DNA from 2 places in the Aminipila terrae genome. Region 2 is predicted to be linked to the other one. Evidence: riboswitches for the same ligand, from Rfam matches in the RefSeq annotation. Region 2 holds a riboswitch; the other holds the start of a gene.
What was found. Region 2 has a riboswitch for cyclic di-GMP ahead of Ami3637_RS05875 (PAS domain-containing protein). Riboswitches for the same ligand answer to the same signal wherever they lie in the genome.
Positions count from the first base shown of each region.

Region 1: another riboswitch for cyclic di-GMP. It lies ahead of Ami3637_RS02090 (prepilin peptidase); the one in region 2 lies ahead of Ami3637_RS05875 (PAS domain-containing protein).

Region 1 covers NZ_CP047591.1:438,928-452,947, reverse strand. Annotated here, with positions in the region: tRNA gene Ami3637_RS02130 (tRNA-Glu) at 21-95, opposite strand; rRNA gene Ami3637_RS02125 (16S ribosomal RNA) at 720-2,236, shown strand; tRNA gene Ami3637_RS02120 (tRNA-Ile) at 2,274-2,350, shown strand; rRNA gene Ami3637_RS02110 (23S ribosomal RNA) at 2,635-5,526, shown strand; rRNA gene rrf (5S ribosomal RNA) at 5,611-5,727, shown strand; tRNA gene Ami3637_RS02100 (tRNA-Glu) at 5,734-5,808, shown strand; tRNA gene Ami3637_RS02095 (tRNA-Leu) at 5,815-5,897, shown strand; cyclic di-GMP riboswitch class I at 6,333-6,421, shown strand; cyclic di-GMP riboswitch class I at 6,568-6,655, shown strand; gene Ami3637_RS02090 (prepilin peptidase) at 6,797-7,450, shown strand; gene Ami3637_RS02085 (Flp family type IVb pilin) at 7,609-7,770, shown strand; gene Ami3637_RS02080 (TadE family protein) at 7,926-8,309, shown strand; gene cpaB (Flp pilus assembly protein CpaB) at 8,335-9,009, shown strand; gene Ami3637_RS02070 (AAA family ATPase) at 9,042-10,277, shown strand; gene Ami3637_RS02065 (CpaF family protein) at 10,292-11,653, shown strand; gene Ami3637_RS02060 (type II secretion system F family protein) at 11,663-12,610, shown strand; gene Ami3637_RS02055 (type II secretion system F family protein) at 12,621-13,565, shown strand; gene Ami3637_RS02050 (DUF192 domain-containing protein) at 13,575-13,910, shown strand; gene Ami3637_RS02045 (coiled-coil domain-containing protein) at 13,928-14,020, shown strand, end outside.
Region 2 covers NZ_CP047591.1:1,214,165-1,230,904, forward strand. Annotated here, with positions in the region: gene Ami3637_RS05820 (flagellar hook-basal body complex protein) at 1-721, opposite strand, end outside; gene Ami3637_RS05825 (TIGR02530 family flagellar biosynthesis protein) at 833-1,261, opposite strand; gene Ami3637_RS05830 (flagellar hook capping FlgD N-terminal domain-containing protein) at 1,300-1,941, opposite strand; gene Ami3637_RS05835 (flagellar hook-length control protein FliK) at 1,959-3,179, opposite strand; gene fliJ (flagellar export protein FliJ) at 3,256-3,699, opposite strand; gene Ami3637_RS05845 (FliI/YscN family ATPase) at 3,740-5,044, opposite strand; gene Ami3637_RS05850 (FliH/SctL family protein) at 5,057-6,469, opposite strand; gene fliG (flagellar motor switch protein FliG) at 6,462-7,475, opposite strand; gene fliF (flagellar basal-body MS-ring/collar protein FliF) at 7,468-9,042, opposite strand; gene fliE (flagellar hook-basal body complex protein FliE) at 9,064-9,414, opposite strand; gene flgC (flagellar basal body rod protein FlgC) at 9,452-9,904, opposite strand; gene Ami3637_RS05875 (PAS domain-containing protein) at 10,192-10,560, opposite strand; cyclic di-GMP riboswitch class I at 10,667-10,749, opposite strand; gene Ami3637_RS05880 (NAD(P)/FAD-dependent oxidoreductase) at 10,993-12,378, opposite strand; gene Ami3637_RS05885 (DUF1292 domain-containing protein) at 12,806-13,114, opposite strand; gene uvrC (excinuclease ABC subunit UvrC) at 13,214-15,097, opposite strand; gene Ami3637_RS05895 (D-alanyl-D-alanine carboxypeptidase family protein) at 15,100-16,539, opposite strand; gene Ami3637_RS05900 (cofactor-independent phosphoglycerate mutase) at 16,529-16,740, opposite strand, start outside.

The sequences.
Region 1 (14,020 bases), 780 kb from region 2:
TTGATTACGTTCTTTAATTTTGGTGACTCCATCGGGAATCGAACCCGAGTTACCGCCGTGAGAGGGCGGTGTCTTGACCGCTTGACCATGGAGCCATTCTTAATCACGATGTCTATTATAACATATATTTCTAAAATGTACATACCTATATTAGATATTTATGTAAAATAAAATAAAAGAAAAAAGGTAAAAAAGTGTTGACAGCCAGATGATATTTTGGTATTCTAAATAAGCTGTCCCGTGAGGCAGGGGTTACATCCTTGAAAAAGAATGTACCACATATTGTAGTTTTGCTTACGAGCAGACAACAATATCAACAATATTTTGTTTTGATAGTAAAACTCGAATTAATGAATAAACTTGAAAAAAACGAAAAAAGATGTTGACAAACTTGCGGAATAGTATTATGATATAAAAGTTCCTTACGGAACGGCGCTGACAGTGAAAACTGCAGAAGCGCAAGAACCTTGAAAACTTCATAGTGTAAAAGAATTAGTCAAGAGGACATTAAGTTGTTCTCGATACTAAGTACAAACAATCATAACGATTGGTAAGATAACCAAACTTGTTTTGGAAGTCAACGTACAATTTCTTAAAAAACAACAATAATTCTAGGATTTATGTTTTGCATAAAGAATAGAGAAGCGAAACGCGAAGCGTTTCAGCCGAGCAGAAGCTCAAACTTGATTTGATTCAGAGAAATCTGATTTAAATACCATTTAATAAAGAGTTTGATCCTGGCTCAGGATGAACGCTGGCGGCGTGCCTAACACATGCAAGTCGAGCGAGAAATTTATGAACGAAACTTCGGTCTAGGGATTAAATGGAAAGCGGCGGACGGGTGAGTAACGCGTAGGCAACCTGCCCCTTACAGAGGGATAGCCTCGGGAAACCGGGATTAAAACCTCATAACACATCATAAACACATGTTTGAGATGTCAAAGATTTATCGGTAAGGGATGGGCCTGCGTCTGATTAGCTAGTTGGTAGGGTAACGGCCTACCAAGGCAACGATCAGTAGCCGACCTGAGAGGGTAATCGGCCACATTGGAACTGAGACACGGTCCAAACTCCTACGGGAGGCAGCAGTGGGGAATATTGCACAATGGGCGAAAGCCTGATGCAGCAACGCCGCGTGAGCGAAGAAGGCCTTTGGGTCGTAAAGCTCTGTCGGAAGGGAAGAAACAAATGACGGTACCTTCTGAGGAAGCCCCGGCTAACTACGTGCCAGCAGCCGCGGTAATACGTAGGGGGCAAGCGTTATCCGGAATTATTGGGCGTAAAGAGTGCGTAGGTGGTCTTGTAAGCGTGGGGTGAAAGGCAGTGGCTTAACCATTGTAAGCCCTGCGAACTGTGAGACTTGAGTGCAGGAGAGGAAAGCGGAATTCCTAGTGTAGCGGTGAAATGCGTAGATATTAGGAGGAACACCAGTGGCGAAGGCGGCTTTCTGGACTGTAACTGACACTGAGGCACGAAAGCGTGGGGAGCAAACAGGATTAGATACCCTGGTAGTCCACGCCGTAAACGATGAGCACTAGGTGTCGGGGCCGCAAGGCTTCGGTGCCGCAGTTAACGCATTAAGTGCTCCGCCTGGGGAGTACGCACGCAAGTGTGAAACTCAAAGGAATTGACGGGGACCCGCACAAGCAGCGGAGCATGTGGTTTAATTCGAAGCAACGCGAAGAACCTTACCAGGACTTGACATCCCTCTGACAGGACTTTAACAGGTCCCTCCTTCGGGCAGAGGAGACAGGTGGTGCATGGTTGTCGTCAGCTCGTGTCGTGAGATGTTGGGTTAAGTCCCGCAACGAGCGCAACCCTTGTCAATAGTTGCCAGCAGTAAGATGGGCACTCTATTGAGACTGCCGTGGATAACACGGAGGAAGGTGGGGATGACGTCAAATCATCATGCCCCTTATGTTCTGGGCTACACACGTGCTACAATGGCTGGTACAGAGAGACGCAAGACCGTGAGGTGGAGCAAATCTCCAAAACCAGTCCCAGTTCGGATTGTAGGCTGCAACTCGCCTACATGAAGTTGGAGTTGCTAGTAATCGCAGATCAGAATGCTGCGGTGAATGCGTTCCCGGGTCTTGTACACACCGCCCGTCACACCATGGAAGTTGGGGGTGCCCAAAGTTGGCCAGCAAATAGGCTGCCTAAGGCAAAACCAATGACTGGGGTGAAGTCGTAACAAGGTAGCCGTATCGGAAGGTGCGGCTGGATCACCTCCTTTCTAAGGAGACTATAACTTTTGCACTATGAGTTTATATGGGCTTGTAGCTCAGGTGGTTAGAGCGCACGCCTGATAAGCGTGAGGTCGGAGGTTCGAGTCCTCCCAAGCCCACCAGAACTTTTAAAAGGGTTCTAAATGTACTTTGAAAACTGGATAATATGCAAAATATCAGAAAGTGTTAAAAACACAAATATGACAACGAAATCGAGGTTATCGAAAGATAACAAACAGTTATAGAACTAAGACAAAAGTCTTTTCGGACAGAGATGTCTAAAAGAATGATGTCGGGTGTAAAATAACTACGATTTCAACCGAGAAACCAGAGAATTACGAGTTAATTAACAAGTAAGTCTAAAAAATATAAGTCTTATCTAACGCTAGATAAGCAAAACGCTTATGGTCAAGCGAATAAGAGCATAAGGTGAATGCCTTGGCACTAGGAGCCGAAGAAGGACGTGGCAAGCTGCGATAAGCTGCGGTTAGGAGCAAACATCCGACAACCCGCAGATGTCCGAATGGGGAAACCCACTTATGGTAATGCGTAAGTATCCTGTGATGAATAAAATAGTCACAGAGAAGGTAACCCGGGGAACTGAAACATCTAAGTACCCGGAGGAAGAGAAAGAAACATCGATTTCCTAAGTAGCGGCGAGCGAACGGGAAAGAGGCCAAACCATAGTTTACTATGGGGTTGAGGACACTCATCACGTATGGCGTGTATAGTCGAAGCTGTTTGGAAAGGCAGACCGAAGAAGGTAAAAGTCCTGTAGACGAAATGCACAAAATGCAGAGTGGATCCAGAGTACCACCGGACACGTGAAACCCGGTGGGAAGCCGGGGGCCCACCCCCAAGCCTAAATACTACCTAGTGACCGATAGAGAATAGTACCGTGAGGGAAAGGTGAAAAGAACCCCGGGAGGGGAGTGAAAAAGAACCTGAAACCTTATGCTTACAAGCAAAGGGAGCGCAAGTGACCTTGTACTTTTTGTAGAACGGGCCAACGAGTTATGGTATGTAGCAAGGTTAAGGTGCTGGAGCACTGGAGCCGAAGCGAAAGCGAGTCTGAACAGGGCGTCAAGTTATATGCTGTAGACCCGAAACCGGGTGACCTATCCATGTGCAGGTTGAAGCGAGAGTAAAATCTCGTGGAGGACCGAACTCATGTCTGTTGAAAAAGGCTGGGATGACGTGTGGATAGCGGTGAAATTCCAATCGAACCCGGATATAGCTGGTTCTCCTCGAAATAGCTTTAGGGCTAGCCTCAAGATTGAGATACTCGGAGGTAGAGCACTGAATGTTCTAGGGGCCTTCACCGGTTACCGAAAACTATCAAACTCCGAATGCCGAAGTATTATACTTGGGAGTCAGACTATGTGAGATAAGTTTCATAGTCGAAAGGGAAACAGCCCAGACCAACAGCTAAGGTCCCAAAATGTAAGTTAAGTGGAAAAGGATGTGGAGCTGCATAAACAGCTAGGATGTTGGCTTAGAAGCAGCCACTCATTTAAAGAGTGCGTAATAGCTCACTAGTCGAGTGGCTCTGCGCCGAAGATAAACGGGGCTAAAACTTACTACCGAAGCTTTGGAATTACAGTAATGTAATTGGTAGAGGAGCATCGTATACGGGCAGAAGCTGAGATGAAAGTCTTGGTGGACTGTATACGAGAGAGAATGTTGGCATGAGTAGCGTAAGGCAGGTGAGAATCCTGTCCACCGAAAATCTAAGGTTTCCTGAGGAAGGTTCGTCCACTCAGGGTTAGTCGGGGCCTAAGCCGAGAGCGAGAGCTGTAGGCGATGGACAACTGGTTGAGATTCCAGTACCACCGAAATTCGTTTGAGCGAAGTGGGGACACAGAAGGATAAGCTGAGCGCACCGTTGGTTGAGTGCGTCTAAGCGTCAAGGGAGAACAGGCAGGCAAATCCGCCGGTTCAATTCTGAGGCGTGATGGGGAGGGAAATTAGAGTACCGAAGCAGCTGATTTCACACTGTCAAGAAAAGCCGCTAGTGAGAATGTAGGTGCCCGTACCGTAAACCGACACAGGTAGATGAGGAGAGAATCCTAAGGTGAGCGAGAGAACTATTGTTAAGGAACTCGGCAAAATAACCCCGTAACTTCGGGAGAAGGGGTGCCTGCGAAAGCAGGCCGCAGTGAAAAGGCCCAGGCGACTGTTTACCAAAAACACAGGTCTCTGCTAAAGCGAAAGCTGAAGTATAGGGGCTGACGCCTGCCCGGTGCTGGAAGGTTAAGGGGAAGTGTTAGGGCAACCGAAGCACAGAACTTAAGCCCCAGTAAACGGCGGCCGTAACTATAACGGTCCTAAGGTAGCGAAATTCCTTGTCGGGTAAGTTCCGACCCGCACGAAAGGCGTAACGATCTGGGCACTGTCTCAACAATAGACTCGGTGAAATTGTAGTACCGGTAAAGATGCCGGTTACCCGCAGCAGGACGGAAAGACCCCATGGAGCTTTACTGCAGCTTGATATTGGATTTCGGCGTTGCATGTACAGGATAGGTGGGAGGCTACGAACCCAGTACGCCAGTATTGGGGGAGCCACCGTTGGGATACCACTCTTGTAACGTTGAAGTTCTAACCATGTACCGTGAACCGGTACTGGGACAGTGTCAGGCGGGCAGTTTGACTGGGGCGGTCGCCTCCTAAAGAGTAACGGAGGCGCCCAAAGGTTCCCTCAGCGCGGTCGGAAATCGCGCGAAGAGTGTAAAGGCAGAAGGGAGCTTGACTGCGAGACAAACAGGTCGAGCAGGGACGAAAGTCGGGCTTAGTGATCCGGTGGTTCCGAGTGGAAGGGCCATCGCTCAACGGATAAAAGCTACCCTGGGGATAACAGGCTGATACCGCCCAAGAGTCCACATCGACGGCGGTGTTTGGCACCTCGATGTCGGCTCGTCTCATCCTGGGGCTGAAGTAGGTCCCAAGGGTTGGGCTGTTCGCCCATTAAAGAGGTACGCGAGCTGGGTTCAGAACGTCGTGAGACAGTTCGGTCCCTATCCGCTGTGGGCGTTGGAAATTTGAGTGGAGCTGTCCTTAGTACGAGAGGACCGGGATGGACATACCTCTGGTGCACCAGTTGTTCTGCCAAGAGCATAGCTGGGTAGCCACGTATGGACGGGATAAGCGCTGAAAGCATCTAAGTGCGAAGCCCCCCACAAGAATAGATTTCCTCCAGAAATGGTAAGACCCGTGAGAGACTATCACGTTGATAGGTCGGAGGTGTAAGTGCAGTAATGTATTGAGCTGACCGATACTAATAGGTCGAACGCTTGACCAAAATGGTTTCAAGAAGGAATAAAACTGATAGAAAAGTATGTTATCCAGTTTTGAGAGTACACTCTCAAAAAAAGAATAGACAAAATCCGGTGACAATAGCGAGGAGGCTCCACCTGTTCCCATCTCGAACACAGTAGTTAAGCTCCTTAGCGCCGATGATACTTGGCGGGCAGCTGCCTGGGAAAGTAGGACGTCGCCGGTTTAAAATGGCTCCATGGTCAAGCGGTCAAGACACCGCCCTTTCACGGCGGTAACCCGGGTTCGATTCCCGGTGGAGTCACCAAAATATGCGCGATTGGCGGAATTGGCAGACGCACTAGACTTAGGATCTAGCGGGCGACCGTGGGGGTTCAAGTCCCTCATCGCGCACCACAGAAAATGTACATTGAAAGATGTACATTTTTTTTATGTATTAAAATGGGACTTGAACCCGAAAGGGCAGGAGCGTAAATGAGAAAGTACAGTGTACTTTTGAATAGCGACTGGTTCGAGCTGGAATGGAATAAAAGCGAAGAACGGCAGGCGAGCGAAGCGAGACTGTGTGAGTCCCTCATCGCGCACCATAGAAAACTTACACAGTATTGTGTAAGTTTTTTTTATGTCTTTAAAATTATATATACTTGAATGGATAGATGCGTAAAATAAAAATAATTTCGTCATTGCAAATAAATATGTATAAAGCGATAATTAAGGAAATTCAAGGCTTTAAAGGATTTTTTTGTTTATAAGGAGCATAAATTCAATATATGGAAAAAAATGGACTATTGACTAACTAAAATTAGTATGTATAATTAAGAATAATTTAATATGTATTTTCGGCATAGTCGTTGAAAAGCGATGACGCAAAGCTATAGGGGCTAAGGTGAGAATAATCACTATGCCAGCCAGTTGCAAACATTTGAAATAAGATTATATACCTGATATAGGTTTATTTGATGTGAGTTACTGCAATGCCCCTTAATGAATTTACTTAAGGTGGCATTTTTTTATAGCAGTATTTAATTATACTTAATTGTTGATATGAAAAATTTAATATTATATTTGTTTTTAAAGGCATAGTCGTTGAAAGGCGATGACGCAAAGCTATAGGGGCTAAGGTGAGGGAATCACTATGCCAGCCAGTTGCAAACACTTTAAAAAACTATTATGTTCATAGGGACTCTTGTGTCTATATGGTAGTTTTGCTTGCACGCGCCTTTTAATTAACAAAAAAAGAGGAAGCGTGCTTTTTTTTATTATATTTTTCTTGGTGACATGTTTGGAGGCTGATGATGAATATTTATTTGACTTTGATTTTTGGTATTTTAGGCATTAGTTTTGGAATGGTAATTCCACATATATCTAATGGCTTTGTAACTTATAAAAAATTACGAAATAACAGTGAAATTGTAGTTAAGAATTGTGATATAAGGACTGTCGGTCTAGTGGTGGTTTTAAATGGAGTTTTATGGAGTTATGCAGGAAGCAAAACAGAAAATATATTTATAACACTTTTAGTATCGCTGCTTTTTACAGTTGCCATACTTATTTCTTTAATTGATTTGAAAATACGGCTGATTCCTAATGAATTAGTTCTTTTTATCCTTTTTTTAGGGGCAGTATTTCAAATCCTGTATTTTGGATGGATGGCTTTATTATACGCGCTTATTTGTATGGTTGCAGTTGGATTTATGTTTATTATGGCAGGAAAACTTGTTGGCTTAGAACAAGTGGGAGCAGGTGATGTGAAGCTGGCTGCAGCAATGGGATTGATACTTGGATATCCAGATATAAAGATTGGTTTGATTGGAATGAGCGGGGCATTAATTGCCTTCTGTCTTGGAGGAATGACTATTAAAAAGCTAACTATGTACAGTTTTTTTCCGCTTGCTCCATTTATTATGTTTGGGACAATCTGTTCCCTTATTTACATTATAGGTTGGTAAGTTAGCGTAATATTTTAAAATATATACGCTTGTCTTATAAATAATGAATATATCCTGGCTGATAACTGGATTGAAAAGGAAAGGAGGAATAGTTCCAGTTATCCACTTTAAATGAAGAATCCCAATATAACGTTTTTTATTGTAAAGGAGGAAAGAATATGAAAAATTTACTTAGATGGTTAAAGAGCGAAGAGAGTGGACAGGGAATGGTAGAATATGGGTTGATTATTGCAGCTATTGCAGTGGTTGCCATCGTTACTTTGACCCCATTAGGAGGAAAAGTTGCTGCAATGTTTACTAATATTGGCGCCAGCCTTTAATAATCAGGACTTATTGAATAAATCAACACTTGTCCCCTACAATTTTTATAAATTGTAATATAATGGCAGGAATTACCCATATGCACGGGTCCTGCCATTTAAACATTTTAAATGGAATCAGAATTAAAGGATAAACAGAGAGGTGGTGAAAGGGGTTGCGCATTAAAAAGGAAAAGGGGCAGGCCATGGTGGAATTTGCACTGGTTTTACCTCTACTATTATTACTTCTCTGTGGTATTTGTGAATTTGGGTATCTCTTTTCACATCAGATTCTTGCAAATAATACCTGCCGCGAAGCAGCCAGATACGCTGCCGTTCATTATAAGGATGACGGAGCATCTGCTGTTGAAGAGCAAGTCAAAACTATAATACAAAAAAATTCAAGCAATTTTAATGAACAGATTACAATTCCAAAAGAAGAAGAAATAAAAGTGGTACTTACCATAAGAGTACAATTACTTACGCCTTTTTTTAAATTCTTAGATGATGGGGGCGGTTATATTAATCTTACTTCGCAATGTACCATGAGAATAGAATGAACAAACTGTATAGAGGGGTGAAATATTGAAGAAGACAAAATTACTGGCATTAATAACAGCAATATTAACTGGAGTTCTGGTTTTTATTTTTTTTAATACCCTTAGCAATCATAACGAAACAGATCGGGCAGGCATTGTTGTAGCCATACAGGATATTCCTGCTGATACACCAATTACTGACTCTATGGTAAAAGTTTCTCAATTACCCAGGGAAGCAATCTTGTCCGACGCAATTTCTGATACATCATTGGTGATTGGTAAAGTTGCCAATTCTGAAATTATGACTGGTGAACAAATTTTGGCCTCCAAGATTGTGACAGCTGGTGACACAGCTGGAGCAAGCTTAAGTTATATTTTAAAGCCTGGAATGCGTGCTATGACCATTGCAGTGGACGGGGTCTCCGGGGTGGGATATATGATTGAACCAGGTAATCATGTAGATATTCTTGCTCAGTATAATCAGCAGGAAACCGCATTTACTAAGCTTATTGCCCAGAATGTGAAAGTACTGGCAGTAGATTCTGCTTTATCCAACAAAGATAAAGCCAGTGAAAAAAATGCAGCCTATTCAACCATTACACTTCAGGTCTCTCCAGAACAGGTGTTGGATCTGGGCTATTATGAATTTACAGGTCATCTATGTGTTGTAGTAAGGTCCCCATTAGATGGGAAACTGATAAATTTGCCAATAAAACAGTAGTAATTTCCATATAAGGTAAAGGAGAATAAGTAGTGAAGATTAATGTTATGGTTATCAGCAAGCTGGAAAAAAAGCTGGCTGAGATAAAGAGTATGATAGATGATGAGGAAATTGTAATTCTTGGAGAATCATCAGGAGGGACTCCGGCATTGAATAAAATTGAAAATGTATCTCCTGATATGGTTATTATGTTTCTTAGTGCTGGAGATACGGACGTATTAAGCCTGACAGAGCGTATAATTTTTCATAGACCAAGGACCCATGTTATTTTGCTGGTGGAACACATGGATTTAGAAATCTTACAGAAAGCAATTAGAGCAGGTGCTCATAATGTCACAGATTTTCCAGCCTCTTCTAAAGAATTTGCAGAATATATTAAATCAGTTTACCATAATGAATCCATACGTATCAATTCTCTTAATGAAAAAGAAAATATCGCATGGATGTCAAGAGTGGTGACTGTATTTGGAGCCAAAGGAGGCCTTGGGAAAACTACAATTGCTACGAATCTTGCAGTAAAACTGGCAGAAAAACGTAAAAAAGTTGCCCTGGTTGATCTTGATTTACAGTTTGGAGATATTCATATATTTCTTGATATAGAACCTGCAGATACAATAGCAGAATTTGTACAACAAGTATTTACCCCAAACATTGATGCGGTCAGGAGTTATATGACAGTACATTCCAGTGGTGTTCATGTTTTGTGTGCACCAAAAAGCCCGGAATATGCTGAACTGGTTTCTGCAGAAAAGGTACAGAGTCTGTTAAGTGTGCTACGCAATTATTATGATTATGTGATTATTGATACACCACCGTCTTTTACTGATGTGACAATTACAGCCATTGAATCCTCATCCACTATTCTTTTTGTTACAGGATTGGATATATCCATTCTGAAAAACTCAAAACTCAGCCTTTCCCTTATGGATTCTCTTCAGCAGAAGGATAAAGTAAGGCTGATTGTTAATCGGGCTGTCGACATAAGCTCCATTACTGTGGCAGATGTTCAGAGCATAATAGGTTGCCCTATATGGGCTAAAATCCCAAGCGATTACATGGTTGCGGTTACAGCATTAAATCGTGGAGTTCCTTTTGTTATAAGCTCACCTGGTAGTATGCTCAGTCAATCAATTTCTATTGTGGCAGATGCATTATTATCTGGTTCAGATAATTTTGATATTGAAACCATTTCAAATAAAAAGATAAAAGCTATAGGGGATGGAGAAAAGCATTTTAAGTTGTTCAAAAGAAAAAATAAAATGGTTTAGAAAGAAGGAATCCTATGAGTTTGCTGGAAAAACTGGAAAAACAGAAAATGAAGCAGCATACGGAGGCTGTTACAGAAAAGGTGAACAGTTTAAACAAAGGAAATGTAACATTTGTAGATGATTATTCTGACTTAAAAGAAAAAGTGCATACGGAAATTATTGAATTAATCAATAATGAAGCCGCAAGGGGTAATGATATTACAGAAAATCAGGAGGAATATCTATTAAAGTCAATAGAAGGATTAATTGATGTAAGTGTATCTGGAATATCCCGGTCAGACCGCTTGCGAATTCAAAAGGAGATTTATAATAACGTTGTGGGGTTAGGCCCTTTAGAGCCCCTTCTGGAAGATGAAGAAATCAGTGAAATAATGGTCAATGGGCCGTATAACGTGTACATAGAGCGTAGAGGAAAGCTGGAATTAAGTACTACTGTTTTTAAAGATAATCAACATTTACTAAATGTTATCAACCGTATTGTTTCTTCTGTAGGAAGACGGATTGATGAAACAAGCCCTATGGTTGATGCAAGGCTTGCAGACGGATCAAGAGTAAATGCTGTTATTCCTCCCATTGTACTGAATGGTCCAAGTTTAACCATACGAAAGTTTTCCAAAAATCCTTTAAGTGTGAGTGATTTAATAAAAAAATCATCTGTATCTCCTATGATGATGTCCTTTTTAGAAGCATGTGTGAAAGGTAAATTAAATGTTATTGTTTCTGGTGGTACAGGCAGTGGAAAAACAACTTTACTCAATGTTTTATCTGGATATATTCCGGATACAGAAAGAATTGTTACCATAGAAGATGCTGCAGAGCTTCAGCTAAGACAGAATCATGTAGTCACCATGGAAAGCCGTCCTGCAAATCTGGAGGGTGCAGGTCAGATTACTATCAGAGAATTGGTAAGAAATTCGTTGCGTATGAGGCCTGACCGTATTATAGTCGGCGAAGTACGTTCCGGTGAGACTCTGGATATGCTGCAGGCTATGAACACAGGGCATGATGGATCTCTGACCACAGCACATGCCAACTCTCCCAGGGATCTTATGTCAAGGCTTGAAACCATGGTACTTATGTCTGGGATGGAGCTACCAGTTAAAGCAATCAGGGAACAGATCGCTTCAGCTCTTGATGTAATAGTTCAACAGGCGAGAATGAAAGATGGTTCCCGTAAGGTGATAAATATCACTCAGGTAGTGGGAATGGAAGGAGATACGATTACTCTTCAGGATTTATTTGTATTCAGACAGCAGGGATTGGATTCAGAAGGAAAAATCACAGGTAATTTTGTTTCAATGGGAATACGTCCCACTTTCTTAGAGAAATTGGTATCAAATGGAGTGCTTGTGAGAGACGACTGGTTTAAGAAATGAGGTGAAATTATGCTAACTTACTTTATTGCTTTTTTTGCAGCTATTCTCACTTATTTTATTATTCTTTTAATAAAAAAAAATTCTGGAAGAGAATTTATTGAAAATCGATTAAATAAATATCTGAATAAGGATGCCATTTCCCGTATACAAGATCAGTTTTATAAAGAAAAAATTGAAAAGTACAAGAAGAAAAAAGATAGAAACTTTAAAATTGCCAGTAAAGAATTTAGTGATTATTTGGCTATGTCGGGAATTAAACTAAGGGCGTCAGAGTTTATTTACATCTGGATTATTATGACCTACCTGCCCATTTTAATTATTTCACTTTCTGGCCTGAGCATAGTTACCGCCGCCGGCTTTGCAATTGTGGGTTTTATCATTCCTCCATTGTTCATACACAAATCCAGGAGAAAGCGTCAAACAGAATTTAATAAGCAGCTGGGAGAGTCACTGGTAGTTATGAGCAATTGTATAAAATCAGGTTTCACATTTCAGCAATCCATGGAAAGTATCGCAAATGATATGCAGCCTCCCATATCTGTTGAATTCACAAAGACTCTGCGAGAAATGCGCTTTGGTGTAAATAAAAATGATGCATTGCACCATATGGTGAATCGTGTACAAAATAATGATCTGGGTTTACTGGTGTCTGCAGTAATAACCTCAGAGCAGGTGGGAGGAAACTTATCTGAAATTCTGGACACAATTTCAGATACCATTAAGGACAGAATACGCATTAAACAGGAAGTGCGTGTATTGACTGCACAGGGGAGGATGTCAGGAATAGTAATTGGATTGCTACCAATTTTTATTATAATTCTTCTTATGATTTTAAATCCCCAATACTTTCTGTCATTCTTTGAAACGTCTATTGGGAAAATCATGATAGGTGTTTCTATATTAATGGAACTGATTGGTTTTGTCATTATTAATAAAATTGTAGACATTGAGTATTGAGGAAGATGATATGGTGTATTTGATTGCTGTTTTATTAGGAACTTTTATCTATTGCGGCATTATAATTGTTTTAAAACCCTATGAAGAACAAAATAATGCGATTAAAAGACGTCTTCAGAACATAAACAGTGGATTCCAAAGAGATTATGTTCATGATGAAGAACTCTGTCTGCCTTTTTCCAAGCGAATTATGAAGCTGGTTTTCCGGCCAATAATAGTAAATATAAAGAAATCTATAGGTAAATATTCGACTTCAGAGCTTTTATTCAAAAATCTAAAAAATGACAAACTGAAAAAAAACATTTATCGGGCTGGGTTAAAGTTGGAACTACATGAATATCAAATGATACGTATTATGGTTATTTTAGGGATTTCATTGGCATTCATTGCAATAGCTTTACTGCTCAGGCAAAATACCTTACATTGTTTACTTTCAGCAGCGGTTGGTATTTATGTGGGGTATGCAGCCATAAGGTTTCATCTTGCTACAAGGATAAGTAAAAGGCATAAAGCTATGGAACAGCAGTTACCTGAAGTTTTAGATCTTATTAGTGTGAATGTAGAAGCAGGGCTGGGATTTGAACAGGCAATCTTTCATGTAATTGAAAATATGGAGGGAACCTTTATTGATGAACTGGCTGTGACGTATAGAGAAATGTCCATGGGCAGATCAAGACGTGATGCTCTCTTATTTTTAGGAGAACGGTGTGAAATTGGGGAAGTCAGGACTTTTACTGGAGCAATTGTACAGGCAGGGGAGCTTGGAATATCCATTAAAAATGTTCTTCGGGCTCAGGCTGCGGGAATGCGGCAGAACAGACGAAATAAAATTGAGGAGCGGGCACAAAAAATTTCTATCAAAATTTTACTCCCTATGGTTTTATTTATCTTTCCTGTTATATTTATTATTCTAATGGGGCCAGCTGTTTTAAAGGTTTTCCAGCAATTTGGGTGAGGTGTATTTATGGTTGTATATTGTAATAACATTATTTTGGCAGATAAAGTATGTATTGCAGATAATTTTATAGAGCGTTTTCTGGGTCTTATGGGTAAAAAAAGCCTTGGACATGGGGAAGGATTGCTTCTTTTAAATTCTCCATCCATACATTGCTTTTTTATGAGAATGTCCATTGACGTAATTTATCTTTCAAAGAATTTTAAAGTATTGGGAATTGAAACACTGAGACCATGGAGTATAGGAAAATATATCAAAAAAACAAGGCATATTCTGGAGCTGAAAGAAGGCACAGCATTTAATATAAAGGCTGGAGACACTATTCTTTTTAGGATAGAAAAATAAGGAGGAAGTGATTTGTCATGGCAGATAGGTTGAATGGACTAAGTATGGTTGAAACATTACGTTTAAAAACCGAAGAAATTGATATGAATCAATATTTAAAGACAAGAATG
Region 2 (16,740 bases):
CAAGCGCAATTTTACCAACTAATATAGTCTGATTCTGGTCATTTGTACCTACAATGCTTCCATCTTTACCAATGGTAATGTTTTTTAATGCCATTGGCTCATATTTGGTTGGGTCTGAGTTCTTGTTTGGCATTCTTAAAGCAGTAATCTCTTTCTTATTCAAAGAATAAGTTTTATTGGTAGAATCATATGTACTTGCAAAGCCATATACCATTCTGCCGTTGGAATCTACCATGTTTCCAGCTCCGTCAAAAGTAAAGATGCCAACCCTTGTCATATTCAATCCGGATATGTCCGTCTGATTAACCTTTCCTGCAGATTCATTGGTATTTATAGTACCATCATCATTTAAACCATCTTCAACTGCAATTCCATTTCGAACTCCAGCTGTTTCGGTAGGTTTCTGACCTACAAGGAAAAAGCCATTACCCTGAATCATACAGTCTGTCGGATTATCAGTAGTGGCAGTACCTCCCCCTGTCATAAGGGAATCAATTGACCCAAGCTTTGAACCATAACCAAGCTGGGATGGGTTTGTACCACCATACACAGCTCCTGCATCATTTGCACCTGAAGATGTTGCATAGAATACATCCCTGAACGTTGCCCTTGCAGCCTTATACCCATAAGTATTAACATTGGCTATATTATTACTGATAACGTCCATCTTTGCCTGATGGGCGCGAAGTCCTGCTACAGCAGCAAACATCGATTTAACCATCTATTTTCTCCTTTCAGATCCGTGCTGAGATATATCAGTCCATATACCTCATAACCTCCATAAATGGTCCGGCTATTTTATACACGGTTTATTAAATTGTTTATTTACAATTTACAGTATTACTGCACCATCAATGTTTGTAAACACATTGTCTCTCATTTCACTGCCAGACATGGTAGTAACTACTGTTTTATTTGGTACATTTACGATAAACGCATTCATGGAATCAAATATGACTACATCTTTGGCGCCCTTTGCATCAGCCTTTTTAACAGCTGAATTCAGGTCATCCATCAATTCAGGAGTCAGTTCAATTCCTCTTTGTACAACTCTTTCCTGTGCGTGTTTAGAAAACTGTAACCCCTGATTTTTATCAGCGCCACTGTTTTTGTCAAGTTGTTCTTTTAAGAGAGTTCCAAAATCTGCTCCTATTGTAGTAATGCCAGAATTGCGATTCAGATTATTTGTGTTGTTTACACTTCTGTTTCCTACCAGTTGGTTAATATTCTGATAGTTATTTCCTACCTTAATGTCAGCCATTTTCAACACCTCCCTTTCATGTCATATTTGTCTGTTGTTTAATTTCCGCTTCCTCCGGAACCTGACGTCTGGGAATTAGTAGAGTTGCCCCCAGTGTTATTATTTGTTGTATTGTCTCCAGAACCACCTGTGGTATTATTTGTTGTGCCTCCAGTAGTACCGCCAGTTTTAGTGGTATCTGTGCCAGTACCTGTTGAACTGCTGCTACCATCTGGTACATCACCTATAAGCATGATCTGGTTGAAAGAAAATTTCTTATCTCCGATATAAATCATCGGGGATCCTTCAAACAAAGTTACTCCTGTAATTTTGCCTTTTGTGGTAACCAGTTTATCCGTAGTTCCAGTAGAATCTGTACTTTTTTCCAATGTAGCCACAGTTACGTCTTTTCCTATTAATGAGGATGCATATGAAGAAGTATTCATAGCAAATATTTCTTCCTGGAGAGATACCATGCTTTGTACAGCCTGTATCTGTGAATACTGTGCCATCTGGGTCATCATCTGGGTATTATCCGTCTGGTTATACATGTCCTGGTTTTTTAACTGTGCCACCAAAAGAGACATCCAGTCCATAGTCTGAAGGTTAATGTCAGATTTCAACTTTGTGCTTTTGCTCTTATCCGTAGTGACAGCTTTCATTGCTTTTAACATGCTATCATTAATCGTAGTGTCTGCCAAAACTTGTCTCCTCCTTTCTATACAGCTTCGTCCAGATTGTCCACCAGTCCCAGTCTGAGTCTGTCTACAAATGAAATTCCTTCTGTAGTTTTCTTTTCCTGTTTCTGGTTCTGCTGGTTCTGCTTCTCATTACTCTGCTGCTGGAAATTGTCCCTGTCAAATTGACCACTAGCTGTTTCAGCCTGCTTTAAGTGAATGGTACTGTTCATGCCAGTATTATTTTCCAATATACCTCGTAAAGTATCTGCCTGCATGGAAAGTAACTGATGCGCCTTTGGGTTAGACGCGGTCATGACCAGCTCTGCACTTCCATTCTGAAATATCATTTTGATGTTAACCTTTCCCAGTTCCCTTGGATTGAGTTGCAAATCAAATTCCTGTTTTCCTGCACTGAGTTTGTACATAATTTTGTCTGCCAGCTGCTGAGCCATGTCAGCCTGATTTGTGTCAACAGGCGCTTCTGCAACTTTTATGTTTACTTTTGATAAATCCAGATTACTATTCTTTAGAAATATATTTCCCTCTGGTTTATCTGTTATTTCAACAGTTGCATCGTCTTTTACAGGTTTAACTTCCTGAGAAACGGTTGGTTCACTCTGAGTAGTATCAGCTTCCTTTACATCCTGTCCCAGTATAGGATTTTCCTTTGTAAGGTTTTCACCGAAACCTGACATCTGATTGTCCTGAGTATCATTTTGATTTGATTGAATCATGGATGATTTAACTAAATCAATGCTGTTCTGGAATGGTAGTTTAATGTCACCGTTTTTTGCTCCTTCATCAGGTTTAATACTCTCATTTAGATTCAATGGGGATTCAACTATATCCGGTTTAACCAATACCTCCGTTATAGCTGGATTTTGTATCTGCTGCAGCATATCGCCGATACTGTTACCCACATTTACTGTTGGTACAACCGGTTGCTGAAGCTGAGCTGCCGCCAGAATTTGTCCTGCTTGTTCAGCATTAACATTCTGGTCATCCTTGCCGGAATCTGCATCATCCTTCGGATACTTCTTTGAATCTGTTTTTTGCTGGACACGGCTAGAATCATTGCTCTTTTCAGGTATGGGACTTTTAACTGTACTATTGGCATCATTTTGCTTTCTGTCAAAAACTTTATCCATTTCCTGTTTGAAAGAATCTTTAGAGTTGTTACTAGCATTGGCCAGCTGAGTGCTTCCTGCTTTTACAGTAGGACTACTGTTCATGGTTTGAAAAAACACTCCTGCATTCATTCAAGGACCTCCCTTCCTATTTAGTTTTTAAGGTGCTTATCCCCTTATTAAATAAGAGGAATTATATATCAAGCCATTACTTACGGCTGGATAACTGATTAGAGATAAACTCTTCCGTAGCCAGTGCTTCTTTTTTGCTTTCTTCCTTCTTATACTCTTCAAATCTTTTTTCCCGAAGTTTTTCTATAGACATAACATCGGTTTTTGCCACAATCAATTCGCTTCGTCGTCGGTGCTCTATTTTTTTCAGCCCTTTTAGTTTATCTTCTTCATTTTTTATATTATTTTCCAGAATCTTTATATATACTTTATATCCCTGATGTTCCAGGATAGTTATTCCCTGACTATTCTTATAGTTTAGCTCTCTATTTATATCGGCTAATTCGCTTTTTATCTTTAATATAAGTTCATTTTGTTTATTAACATCTGAGACTGCTTTAGCATAATTTGCTTTCGCTTCGTCCAGGGTAATATTCCTATATTTTTCCACTGATTTTAAAGAAAACTTAAACTTCGCCATAATAATTCATTTTATACCTTTTTCCTCAATTTTTCAACGGTTATTCCAAAATTCTGGTCATCCCCTCCAGGGTATCATCATAGCTGAAAAACTCAGTAGTCTTTTGCTTTAAAAAGTTATTAACCGCATCAATCCTTGATACAGCATTATCTAGTCTGGCACTGGCACCAGGCTTATAGGCTCCAATTGATATTAAGTCAGCATTTTCTTCATATACAGCCAACATATCCCTTATTTTGGAAGCCATAGCCTTATGGTTTTCATCCACTATAGCCGCCATCAATCTGGAAATACTGCCACCAATTTCAATCGCTGGAAAATGGTTCCTTGCAGCCAGTTTTCTTGAGAGGATGATATGTCCATCCAGAATACCTCGAACGGTATCCGCTATAGGTTCGTTGGTGTCGTCTCCTTCAACCAGAACCGTATAAATACCTGTTATAGATCCCTGCTCAAAGTTTCCGCTTCTTTCCAGAAGCTTCGGCATTTCTGCATAAATCGAAGGAGTATAGCCTCTGGCAACCGGTGGTTCTCCTACAGCCAGCCCGATTTCTCTCTGGGCCATGGCAAATCTTGTTAATGAATCCATCATCAAAAGCACGTCTTTGCCCTGATCCTTAAAATATTCTGCAATAGCTGTGGCCACAATAGGGCATTTAGCTCTTTGTACTGCCGGCTGATCCGAAGTAGCAACCACAAGTACAGATCTTGCCATTCCCTCCGGTCCCAGATCTCTTTCTATAAACTCCTTAACCTCCCTGCCTCTTTCTCCTACCAGGGCAATTACATTTATGTCTGCGGAGGCCTGCTTGGCAATCATACCCAGCAAGGTACTTTTACCTACACCACTTCCGGCAAAGATTCCAATTCTCTGGCCTTTTCCCACAGTAAGGAATCCGTCCATGGCTTTAATCCCGAAATGTATTCTCTCTGTAATGGGCGGTCTGCTCAGCGGATTTATATAATTATTTTCAACACTGCACATAACAGAATGGTCAACAGATCCCAGCCCATCAATAGGTTCACCCATGGCATTAATAGTTCTGCCACATAAGAACTGGCCTACCGGGATTCTGAGTCTCTTCTTTGTACTCCGTACAAAATCTCCAGACCCCATTCCTTCTATGAAATCATAGGGCATTAAGATGGTCTTATCTCCCTTAAAGCCTACAACTTCTGACATGACCTTTCTTTTCCCGTCTTTGGAGGTTATGACATTTATATCTCCAATGCTTGCTTTTATGCCAGAAGCTTCAATACTCATACCTACAATGTTTTCAATTTTGCCAATATGTTCAAAAGTTTCTGAGTTCTTAATAAGCTCTGACAGTTCTTTTAAATACAAGCCTTTTCCCCCCTAAGATTTATTATCACTGATGATTTGCCGTATATTATCAAGTTGCGTTCCAACACTGGCATCTATAATCTGATCTGGTGACTCTATGATGCAGGTTCCTGAGGGTTCATCTTCCATTACCACCACTTTAACATTTGAAGAAATCTGGTTTAGGGCATCGATAAGTTCTTTCTCTAAATTCATGGCTATAGCTTTTTCCTCATGAGAAATATATACTTTTGCCCATTGTTTATCTCTGCAGTCTTCTGCAGCAGCAACTATCATTTTAGCCACTACATCTTTACTGGATTTTAAACTGATTTTAATTACTTTTTCAGCAATATTAACAGCCAGATCTGAAAGTTCCCCAAGATTGCTCTGCAGGATTTCTTCTTTTCTTTCCTCAAATGCCTGAAGAGATTCCTCCAGTTCTTTTCTAAAAGCTGCTGCCTCCTGAATCATTCCTTCATTCACAGCATTTTCTGCGTCCAGATACCCTGCATTTTGTCCTTTTTCGAATCCTTGGGCAAATCCTTTTTCTGATGCTTCTGCCATAGCCTTCTGGACTTTTTCCTCTATAATCTTTTGCGCTTCTTCATGAGCACCATCAATAATTCTTGCTGCTTCATCAGAAGCCCTGTCTAAAATATCTTCAGCCTGTTTTTGAACCTGTTCAAGAATCTCTTTTTTGTTAGCTTCCAGTTCTTCATCTGACGGAATAAATCCATCTTCATCATCTGAAGTATCCTCAACTGCTTCTGGCATCCTGTCTGGCGGAACTATTTCACCTAAAACCAATGCCTCATTGATATCATAAGGCTTAATCTCTCCTTCTTCATCATCAAAAGAGCTGAGATAGTAGTTGGTGGGCATTATATCATCTGCCTCATATTCATAAGATTCATCTTCAAAGACATTTTTCTCGTTAAAACACTTCATTTCATATTCTTCACTTTCGTTAAGAATATCTGCATCCGGTGATTTACCGCTCTTAAGTTTGATAGCAGTATTAAAAGACGCAATCTTGGAGAGAGAATCATATCCATCGTGAAATTCATCATTTAATAAATCTTCATCCCGGCGCAATTCCTCTTTTTCCAGAATCTCTTCCCCTAAAATACTTGCTAAAATTGACTTCTTGTCTTCATCTATCTGTGAGATATCGCTGTCTATTGTTTCGTGTCTGGACAGTTCCGGCCCGTAACCATAAATCTGTTTGACACCTTTATCTGTCTTTAATTCTTCATGCCGCTGCTCTTCCATGACTGCTTTTTTAAATTCAGACATAGCATCTTCTACAGCTTTCTGGGCATCGCTGTTTTCGGAATTTTTGTAGTTGCTTTCCATTTTTACACGTTCTATGGCTTCTTCTAATTGCTTTTCTGCTTTCTGCAGAGCCGTCTGAACTTGTAAAACTTCATAGGATTTACGCAATTATCTCATCCTTCCCGCCTTTATTGATCATAAGTCGTCCTTCTTCTTCCAGACGTCTTATAATACCAACAATCCTCTGCTGAGCTTCTTCTACATCTTTTAGACGAACGTTATAAGTAAACTCTAATTCACTCTTAACCGTTTCTGTCATACGGTTAGACATATTGGAGAAGATCATATTTGCAACTTCCTGGGTAGAACCCTTTAATGCATAAACGATATCCTGAGTATCAACTTCACGCAGGAATTCCTGTATGCTTCTGTCATCAAGTAATGTAATATCTTCAAATACAAACATTTTATTTCTGATGTCATCAGCAAGTTTAATATCTTTTTTGCTTAATTCATCGAATATGTATTTTTCATTACTTCTATCAATATTGTTCATTACTTCAGCAATGTAATCTACGCCTCCAACCTGAGCAAAATCCAGAGAAAGTACAGAGGCAAATTTTTTCTCTAAAATATTTTCCACGATTTTGATGGTTTCCGGTGTTGCACTATCCATTCTTGCAATGCACTCTACAACTTTTACCTGTTTTTCTTTAGGCAGTTCAGTAATTATCTCTGATGCCTGTTCAGGTTTTGCGTAAGATAAAATTAATGCTATAGTCTGAGGTCTTTCATGCTGTATAATTGCAAAAAGGTTCTTGCTGTCTGTCTTTCTGATAAACTCAAATGCTCTTGTTTTCAGATTTCTGGTAACTCTCTCCAGCAGTGTTGTAGCTGTCTGAGGGCCAAAAGCTTTCTCAAGCACTGTTTTAGCATAATCAACACCTCCCTCAGTGATAACTTTCTGAGTTAAGCACAATTTATAGAAATCATCCATGGCTGCTTCTGTTTGTGTAGGAGTAACATGATTCAGTTTTGCTATTTCCAGTGTAAGAGTCTCTAAATCCTCCTCACCAAGAAATTTATATATTTTGGAGGCTCTTTCAGCCCCAAGCGAAATAACTACAGCCGCTGCTTTTTGCTGTGCTGTTAGCCCGCTATCATCTCTACTCATTGTCTTCTTCTCCTCTTAACCAAGTCTTAAGTAACTGAGCTGAAATCTCTGGATTAAGATCCGTAAAGTCTTGTATCTGACTCTTAAGTTCTTCTTCTCTTGTTTTTCCAAGTTCGTCAAGACGTACAAGTTCTTCCGTTTCTTCTATAGGCAGAACTTCTTCCGCTGCCAGTTCTTGTGCTTTGTTCTTTAATTTTGTCTTTCTGATAATAACAAATACAACAACAATTAAAGAAATCAATAGCGCCAAGACTGCCGGAATGATTATCTTCAAAATCGGATTTGCATCAAGTATAGCTGAGATTCCAGAAGCCTGAACCGGTTTTGGCTCATAGAACTGTGCATTAAAAATAGCAATCTTCGTATCCGCAAGGGAAGGATCAATACCTGCTGCAAGGGCAATCGCCTGTCTCATTTCACCAGCTTTTGCAGGAGTCAGGCTTGCACTGTCTACGGCTACAGATACTGTAGTATCTGTCAGTTCTCCAGAATCGCTCTGAACCTGTTCTTTTACCTGACTAACCAGATATTCCAAAGCCCTGTCGTCCTTAAAATAAATATCATTTCCGTCTGTGGTAACTCCAGGATATACTGGAACATCTGCATTTGTCTGAGTTCCCGGTGTACCGGTAGTCACTTTTCCCTGCCCCTGTACTTCATAAGTTGAGGTGGATTTTGACAGAACGCCCTTGTTATCCTGGGAAGGAATGTATTGTATTATTTCTTTAATCTTTTTGTCTATATCAACGGAACAGTTTACACTCACTCTGATATTGTCTTCACCAAATACTGGCTGGAATATGTGGAGAACTTTGCCTTTGATATTACTTTCAATCTGCTTTTCAACATTGAGTTTTAATGCAGCTGCACCTTCCTGGGTATTGTCCTCACTGGCACTGACTTCTTCACCATTACCATCAATAACGGCTACATTTTCTATCTTCATGCCCGGTATACCTTTTGCAACCAGTCTTTGAATTCCCTTAACCTGTTTCGCACTTGGGGATCCGCCATCTTCCATGGTTACAGTAACGGATGCAGAAGAATCCTTTTTATCTTCTTCTAACGCATACTTCTGTTCTTCAGCCATAGCTATGGTAACAGTGGCATCTTTAACCCCGTCAAATTGTTTAATGGTTTCAGCCATACGGCTCTCCAGTTCAAACTGTGCATATTTATACTTTTCAAAATCTGTAGACATTAAGTTGACATTGTTTTTAAAAACATCATATGTAAAGCCACTTTTAGGATATCCTTCTGCAGCTAATGCCACCTTCACTTTATCAACCATGTCTTCAGGCACATAAATGACTCCGTCTTCATGTTTATATTTTATAGCCTGATTTTCCAATACCCCTATAATCTCTACTGCCTCTGATTCATCCAGCCCTGTATAGAGCACATCAAATTTAGTAGTATTCAATGCAAGGGTTATTGCAAATGAAATTGCAATAATCAGCACCACCGCAATTACAATAATAATTTTTTGCTTCTTGCTGAGTTTGGCATTTACAGCTGCCAATTTTTCTTTTATCTGTTTAAATTGTTCTATTAAACGTTCTCGCAATTTACTGCCACCTTATCCTAATTAAATACTCATGCGCATGATTTCATTGTATGAATCAAGTGCTTTATTTCTTAATTCAACTAAAAGGTCAATCGATAGCTGAGCTTTTGCGATATCAATACTGTACTGATGTAAATTATCACTCTGTCCGGTTGCAAGCTTCTGAGCATCAGCATTCACCTGCTGGTCCGTGCTGATAACATCCTTAACTGCATCTTCAAACACAGATTTAAATGGTACCTGCGCGCCCTGTGCTGCTCCGGCATCACTTACACCAGCTGTACCATTTACTGTTTTCTTATTGTCATTTACTTTATTAATCTGGCTTATATCCGAAATATTGTTAGCCACCTGTATAGGGTCTATAAACATCTCCTTATTACCTCCAATTTACTTCACATGCTGATAGTTATTTGCCAATATCCAGTGCCTTCTGAGCCATGAGTTTTACAGCATTTAGAACAGTCACATTTGCCTGATAGGATCTTGTAGCTGACATACTGTCTATGGTTTCTTCCAGCATGTTTACATTTGGAAGCTTTACATATCCATTCTGATCTGCATCAGGATTTTCAGGGTTGTATTCGGTCTTAAAATCACTCTGGTCTTGAACTATATTGCTGACCCTTACTCCTGGTGAATAATCACGTCTGACCATCCTGCCGCTGGAATCCTTCTCCAGTATTGCGTTGTTGAGAGAGTCCTTAAAGGAAACATCTCCAGCCTTGTCTTCAAAAACTACCATTTTCCTTCGATAAGGTCCACCGGCTTCCGTTCTCGTTGTGTCAATATTGGCCACATTTTCAGAAATAATATCAAGCCTTTGTCTCTGGGCTGTCAGCGCAGAAGCGCTAATATTCATTGAATTTAAAAATGACAATATACATACCACCTTTCTGGTTTTTGAATGATGTCATCCTTGACATTTTTATACGTAAAGTAAAACTGTTTCCCTACATTGGTAATTACATTTTTTCACATTGTTCCAAAAAAATGGATATAATCCTATCCACTTTTTATTCTTCTTAAATTATATATTATTCAACATATTTTGCAACTATTTTGCCTTATAAAACATAAAATATTGTAGAAAAATGTTTGTTTTTTTATACATTTTACAGCTGCATTTTTAAGCCTCAGATTATCCCACTACAAAATGCCTGCTGACAGATTATCACTAACACTTGTTATATCTGTTTCAACAATATTCATCGTAACCCGTTCCGGCTTATATATTAATTTTCCTTTGCAAAGAAGACATCTGTAACAGCCGTCCTTACACCTGACTTTTATATCAAAATTCAGAGTATTTTTCTTGTACCTCAATGCCTCTTCAATTAAAATATTCATCCGTATTCTGCTCTCTGAATCAAGCAGTTCAACTACATTATTTTCGTACGTTTCCTGTATTTCTTCTGGTTGGTATTTTCTGGTCATATAATAATTCTTATTTGCATATAACAATTTATGCACATTTGCATCAGCTATTTCAACTACAGCGACTCCTATATTACTCATGGTTGCCCACTCCTTTAACCTCTGCACCCTTTTCACTTAAATTTACTACATACAACTAATTTATCCAACTAAAAAAACTCCTATTGCACACTTTAGGAGTTCCAATATATGCAACTGGCTGCCATCTCACAGAGTTCAGGCCCTATAGTTTTGCGTCACAGTCTTTCGGCTGCTTTGCCAAATCTTCAGTTTTAACCATTCATATCCCACAAATTAAATTGGATTAAAACATTTTCAACATATTACATTTTATTCATGGAAATAGTGCAATTTCTAAATATTATAGCATAAATTTAATTTTTATCAATATATATTCAATATATTTTATACTAATTTTGCCTGATTTTTTGTAATATTTTAAAAGTTTTTGTCGAAAAAAGAAAAACAAGATGTTATCTTGCTTAATCATCTTGTTTTTTCATTTATATTTTGCTATTTTGAATATTTTTTAGACAGTATTCGACCCAGATGGATTCCGCTGGCTGAAGCCTGTGATAAAGAGTGGGTTACACCAGAGCCATCTCCCAAAGCATACAGTCCTTTCACTTTAGTTTCAAGGTTACCATCTACCTCAACTCTTGAATTGTAGAATTTAACTTCAACTCCATAAAGAAGCGTATCTTCATTAGCCGTTCCTGGAGCAATCTTGTCTAATGCATATATCATTTCAATAATGTTATCTAATTGTCTCTTAGGAAGTACAAGACTGAGATCTCCTGGAGTTGCTTTCAGTGTAGGTCTGGTAAAACATTTTTCCATACGCCTTTCGCTGCTTCTTCGCCCCTTGACAAGATCCCCAAACCTCTGCATGAGAACACCACCTCCCAGCATGTTTGAAAGCTTAGCTATGGACTCTCCATATTCGTTACTATCCTTAAATGGTGCAGTCAGTTTGTTGGACACTAAAAGGGCAAAGTTTGTATTTTCAGTTCTGAGGGATGGATCCGCATAACTATGTCCATTTACAGTCACAATACCATTGGTGTTCTCTGCCACAACTTCCCCATAGGGGTTCATGCAGAATGTTCTAACCATGTCATTATATTTATCAGTCTTATAAACAATTTTACTCTCGTAAACTTCATCTGTAATGTGCTTAAAAATTTCAGCAGGAAGTTCAACCCGGACCCCTATATCCACACGGTTTTGTTCCAGCCCTATATTCATTTGATTGCAGATATCCGAAATCCATTTTGAGCCAGACCTTCCAGTAGCCAGAACCAGATCCGTACATTGGAACTCTTCCCCTTTGCTTGTTTTTACATTAAAAGACCCGTCTGAATTCTGCATTACTTCAGAAATAGTTGAATAAAACTGCATTTCAACTCTTTCTTTCGTATAATTACATATTCTTTCAAGAATCTGGACATTCCTGTCTGTTCCCAGGTGTCTTACCTTAGCATCAAGCAGATTAAGATTATTCCTTAATGCCGTAGTCTTTAAATCGGAATTTCCTGTGGAGTAAAGCTTAGCATCCGCACCTCCGAAACTGCAGAGGACTTCATCCACATACTCCATTAGTTCCATGGCTTTATCCTGACCGATATAAGAATGCAGGTCTCCGCCAAATTTAGTTGTAATATTGTATTTTCCATCAGATAATGTTCCTGCTCCGCCATACCCATTCATAATGTGGCAGGGCTCACACTTAATACAATTGTTTGCTTTTCCTAATTTAATCGGGCATACCCGTTTCTCAAGAGGTGCACCTTTATCTAACATTAATATTTTTGCTGTATTATCAAGCTTCGTAAGTTCGTATGATAAAAATACTCCGCTTGCACCTGCTCCGGCAATTATAATATCATATTTTTTCATAATATCCTCCAACTCATCGGTCATCCTTTTGACCACACATTGTTACTATATCCGAAACTATAAAACAATTCAACTATTAAAAAATTCTATCAGGTATGGTATAATAAAGTTTAATAAATATTTTTAAGTATTGAACCGCAAGATTCCATGTAAAAACAGCAATTTATCCGGAATATCACAGCAAATTTGTGTTATTCTGCAATTTCCATATAAAGTAATATTAAACTGACTATTGACATTAGTTTTTAATAGGTATATGCTAAAAAAAATTAAGGGAATTAGTTAAATTTTATCCCCATAAAATTTAACGGTCCTTTTGGATTCCCCTAAATAAATAAAAAATCAGCAAAGCAAAAAACAGAGAGTAATTTACTCCCTGTTTTTTGTTTCTTAATCTATTTTTTATAAAACTCTTATAAATAAATGACTATTCTTCTTCTGCTGTTAATTTATCAAATTCAGCTACAACCTTTTCAAATTCTGCATCATCGTCAATATCGATCAATTCAAATTCTTCTTCGCCTACTTCCTTGTATCCATAGATGTAAACATCATCTGTTCCATCATCAGGAACAAGAGCGATGTATTCTTTTCCTTCAAAATCAAATACACCCATGATTTCGCATTCTACTTCTACGCCATCATCAAATTCCAAAGTTAAAAAATCTGATTCATCGTGTTCGTGATCACCGCATCCGCAGCCACAACCGCCAGCGCATTTCTCTTTATCTGACATATTAAAGTCCTCCATGTAAAAATCGTTTTGGTAATTTCTTTAGTATATGCAAATTTTCACATACTATTATCATTACTATACCACCATAATTTGCCTTTATCAATCAAAATATTCTTTGATATTTTTAGCCACCTGTTCTGTGATTCCCGGTGCCATACACAATTCTTCAACAGTAGCATTTTTAATTTTATCCAGACTTCCAAAATAGCTTAAAAGTGAATTACGTCTTTGAGGTCCCACACCATCAATTTCATCGAGAGCAGATCCCTGAATCCGTTTTCCCCGAAGCCCTCTGTGGTAATCGATGGCAAACCGGTGGACTTCTTCCTGTACAGCTCCGGTATATTTAAAGAGCAGCGGATGCTCCTTCAGAAGAAGTTCTGTATATTCTTCCTGCCCAAATGGCTTATAAATCAATGCTCTGGTCCGGTGTTTATCATCCTTGGCCATGCCAACGACTGCCACGGAAAGCTTCATAGCGCTCAGAATCTGCTGTACAGCCGATACCTGCCCTTTGCCCCCATCAATAAAAAGTATATGAGGCAGAGTATTAAAAGCTGGATCACCGTCCATTGCCCTTTTAAATCTTCTGTATAGGACTTCCTGCATACTGCCATAGTCATTTGGTCCTTCTATGGTTCGGATTCTAAATCGCCTGTACTCTTTTTTGTTGGGTTTTAATCCTTCAAATACAACCATTGCGCCCACAGAGTCCACACCATTGGTATTGGAAATATCGTAGGCTTCTACCCTATAATCCCTGGTTTGATTCGATTGGGAATCATGCTGATCTTTATGCCTTGTCGGGATGTCACCCATAATCTGCTCAATCAGGTCCCCAATCTCTTTTGATAAGGCGGCCCGCCGTGCCTTGTTATTGTTTTCCCGTTCATCAATAGTCTTTAACATCTCAATGGAATCTTTTTGTGCCAGTTGAAGCAGATCCCGTTTATCTCCTCTTTTAGGTACGGTGATTTTTACCTGTCTGCCTGCCATCTCTCCCAGGAAGCTTTCAATCAGCTCCGTTTCTTCCAAAGGCTGTTCCACAAGAATTTCATACGGAATATTGGGATTCTCACTATAGTACTGCTTTATAAATTCACTGACCAGCTCATTTTTCTCCTGGGTCCCTTCCATGGCAAAATTTTCACGGCCGGTTAACTTCCCATTTCTTACAAAAAACAGCACCACATAGGACTTCTGGCTGCTGGAAATGGCCAGAGCGATATCCAGGTCCTTTATTCCAAGCATTACCACATGCTGCTTTTCAGAAATAGTTCTGGCCGCTGCAATGTAGTCTCTCAATTCTGCAGCTCTTTCAAAGTTAAGCATTTCGGATTCTTCCTGCATTTTCTCTGTCAGCATGTCCGTCAAAGGTTTGGTTTTACCATTTAAAAACTCTGTAATCTGGCCTATATCCTGCATATAAGATTCTCTGCTTACCTTTCCAGTACATATACCCCTGCACTGTTGGATATGATAATTCAGGCAGGGTTTTATAATCTCGGGAAATTTCTTTGTGGCACACCGCTTCAGAGCAAATATATTATTCAGCAAATCAATCATCTGATTTACTGCCCCTGCATCACTGTAGGGGCCGAAATATTTACAGTCATCCTTTTCAACCCTTCTAGTTTTAACCAGTCTGGGGTATGGCTCATTCATAGTCAGTTTTATATAAGGATAAGTCTTGTCGTCACGGAGTAATACGTTATACTTAGGCATGTACCTCTTTATCAGTGTACATTCCAGAATCAGAGCTTCCATTTCAGTATTTGTAGTAATATACTCAAATTCCTCAATATGACTCACCATAGCCCGGACTTTTGCCTGCATGTTTTTAGGCGACTGAAAATACTGGCGCACCCGGTTTCGTAAAGAAACAGCTTTCCCCACATAAATAACCTGCCCCAGTTTATCCTTATGAATATAAACTCCCGGGCTATCCGGGAGTTTTTTCAGATTCTCTTTAATATCAAACATATCTACCTGTTTATATATTTATCTTTATTATAAAAAATTTTATCTCGTTCTCTGTCCATGGCAATTCTCATTGCACGTAGTTCTCTTCTTTGTTTTCTGCGTTTTATGCTTCTATGTCTTATGTAAAGCAAGGCTCCTGCAATGGAGACCAAAGCTCCCACTAAAACACCTGCTCCCACAAAAAGCTTTGAATTTTCTTTAACAGAAGCTCCCAATCCGGAAAAAATGCCGCCTTTTGCAACATTTTTTACAGCAACAATGTTCACAGCACCCACAAGGACTCCATTCTGGAAAAAGTCAACACTTCCAGACTCCTGTCCTGCCTTAACCGGAGCATTAACTTTCTCTGCAGCTTTCACTACCTTTTTAATGTGTTTACTATTCTCCCCAACAGGAAGAGTAACATATCCATCTTTTTCTGCAACCAGGGCAACCTGCCTTTCTTCACCATGAGCTACCTTTATGCTTCCCATTTCGGTTCCTTTGGCTACCATTTTTACAGAATGATAGTTTTCAAACCCCCAGTCCAGCAGAGCAATAGAATCCCCAAACCTTCCAGAATCTGTAGATTTCATCACAACTGAAATCAGTTCTGTTCCATTTCTGGATGCCCCTGCCACAAGGCAACCCCCTGCCTGACCTGTATACCCGGTTTTTATACCAATGGCTCCATCATATTTTGCAGCACGAAGCACTCCGTTTACCGATACTTTTGTTTTATTATCATAAAGCAATCGGTTCGTATTGTATAAGTATCTTGGCTCTTCCTGCTTATTGGTTGGCTGAATGGTGTGCTTATAGGTGCTTACATATTTTCTGAAAGTAGGATTTTCCATAGCACCCTTTGCAATCATAGCAAGGTCATAAGCTGTAGTCACATGTCCATCAAGATGTAATCCATTTGGATTACGGAAAGTTGTATTTTTTGCTCCCAGTTCTTTGGCTTTTTCATTCATCATAACAGCAAAATCGTCCACATTCCCTGCCATTTCTACAGCTAACGCTACTGCCGCATCATTGGCAGATTCCAGAAAAAGTGCATAAAGTAAATCTTTTACTGTTATTTTTTCTCCTTCCATAAGGTAAATCCTGCTTCCCTCAGTGAAAGGTGTCTTGGCATCAATTGTAACCACTTTGTCCAGCGGTAATCTTTCTATTGCCAAAAGTCCTGTAATTATCTTTGTAGTACTTGCAGGCTCCCTTTGTAAATCCATTCCCTTATTGTACAAAACCGTGCCAGTCTTTGCATCAATTAAAACCCCTGTTTCTGCCACAATAGACGGTACTTCTGTAATTGCATGTGCTTTCGTGTCTCCTGCCTTGTCAGTCTCCGCAAAAACAGTTGAAGTATTTGCACCCAGGTTTGCAATCAAGGAAAATAGCACAATCATTATTGTAATAGTTTTCTTCATTGTTTCCCCAAATCTAATTTTATCTCTCAAAAAAATAATCTGCTAACTCATATCCACTGCCAAAGCTTTTTCCCATTTTACCTGAAGTTTCATTAAAAGCTCTGGTCTTGTCTGATTTCTGTTCTTTTGAACTGTCATAAATCACAAAAGGTACTGGTGTTGATGAATGTGTTCTGATACAAAGAGGAGTTCTGTGATCAGGAACTACCAGAACCCGAAAGTCTTCTCCCG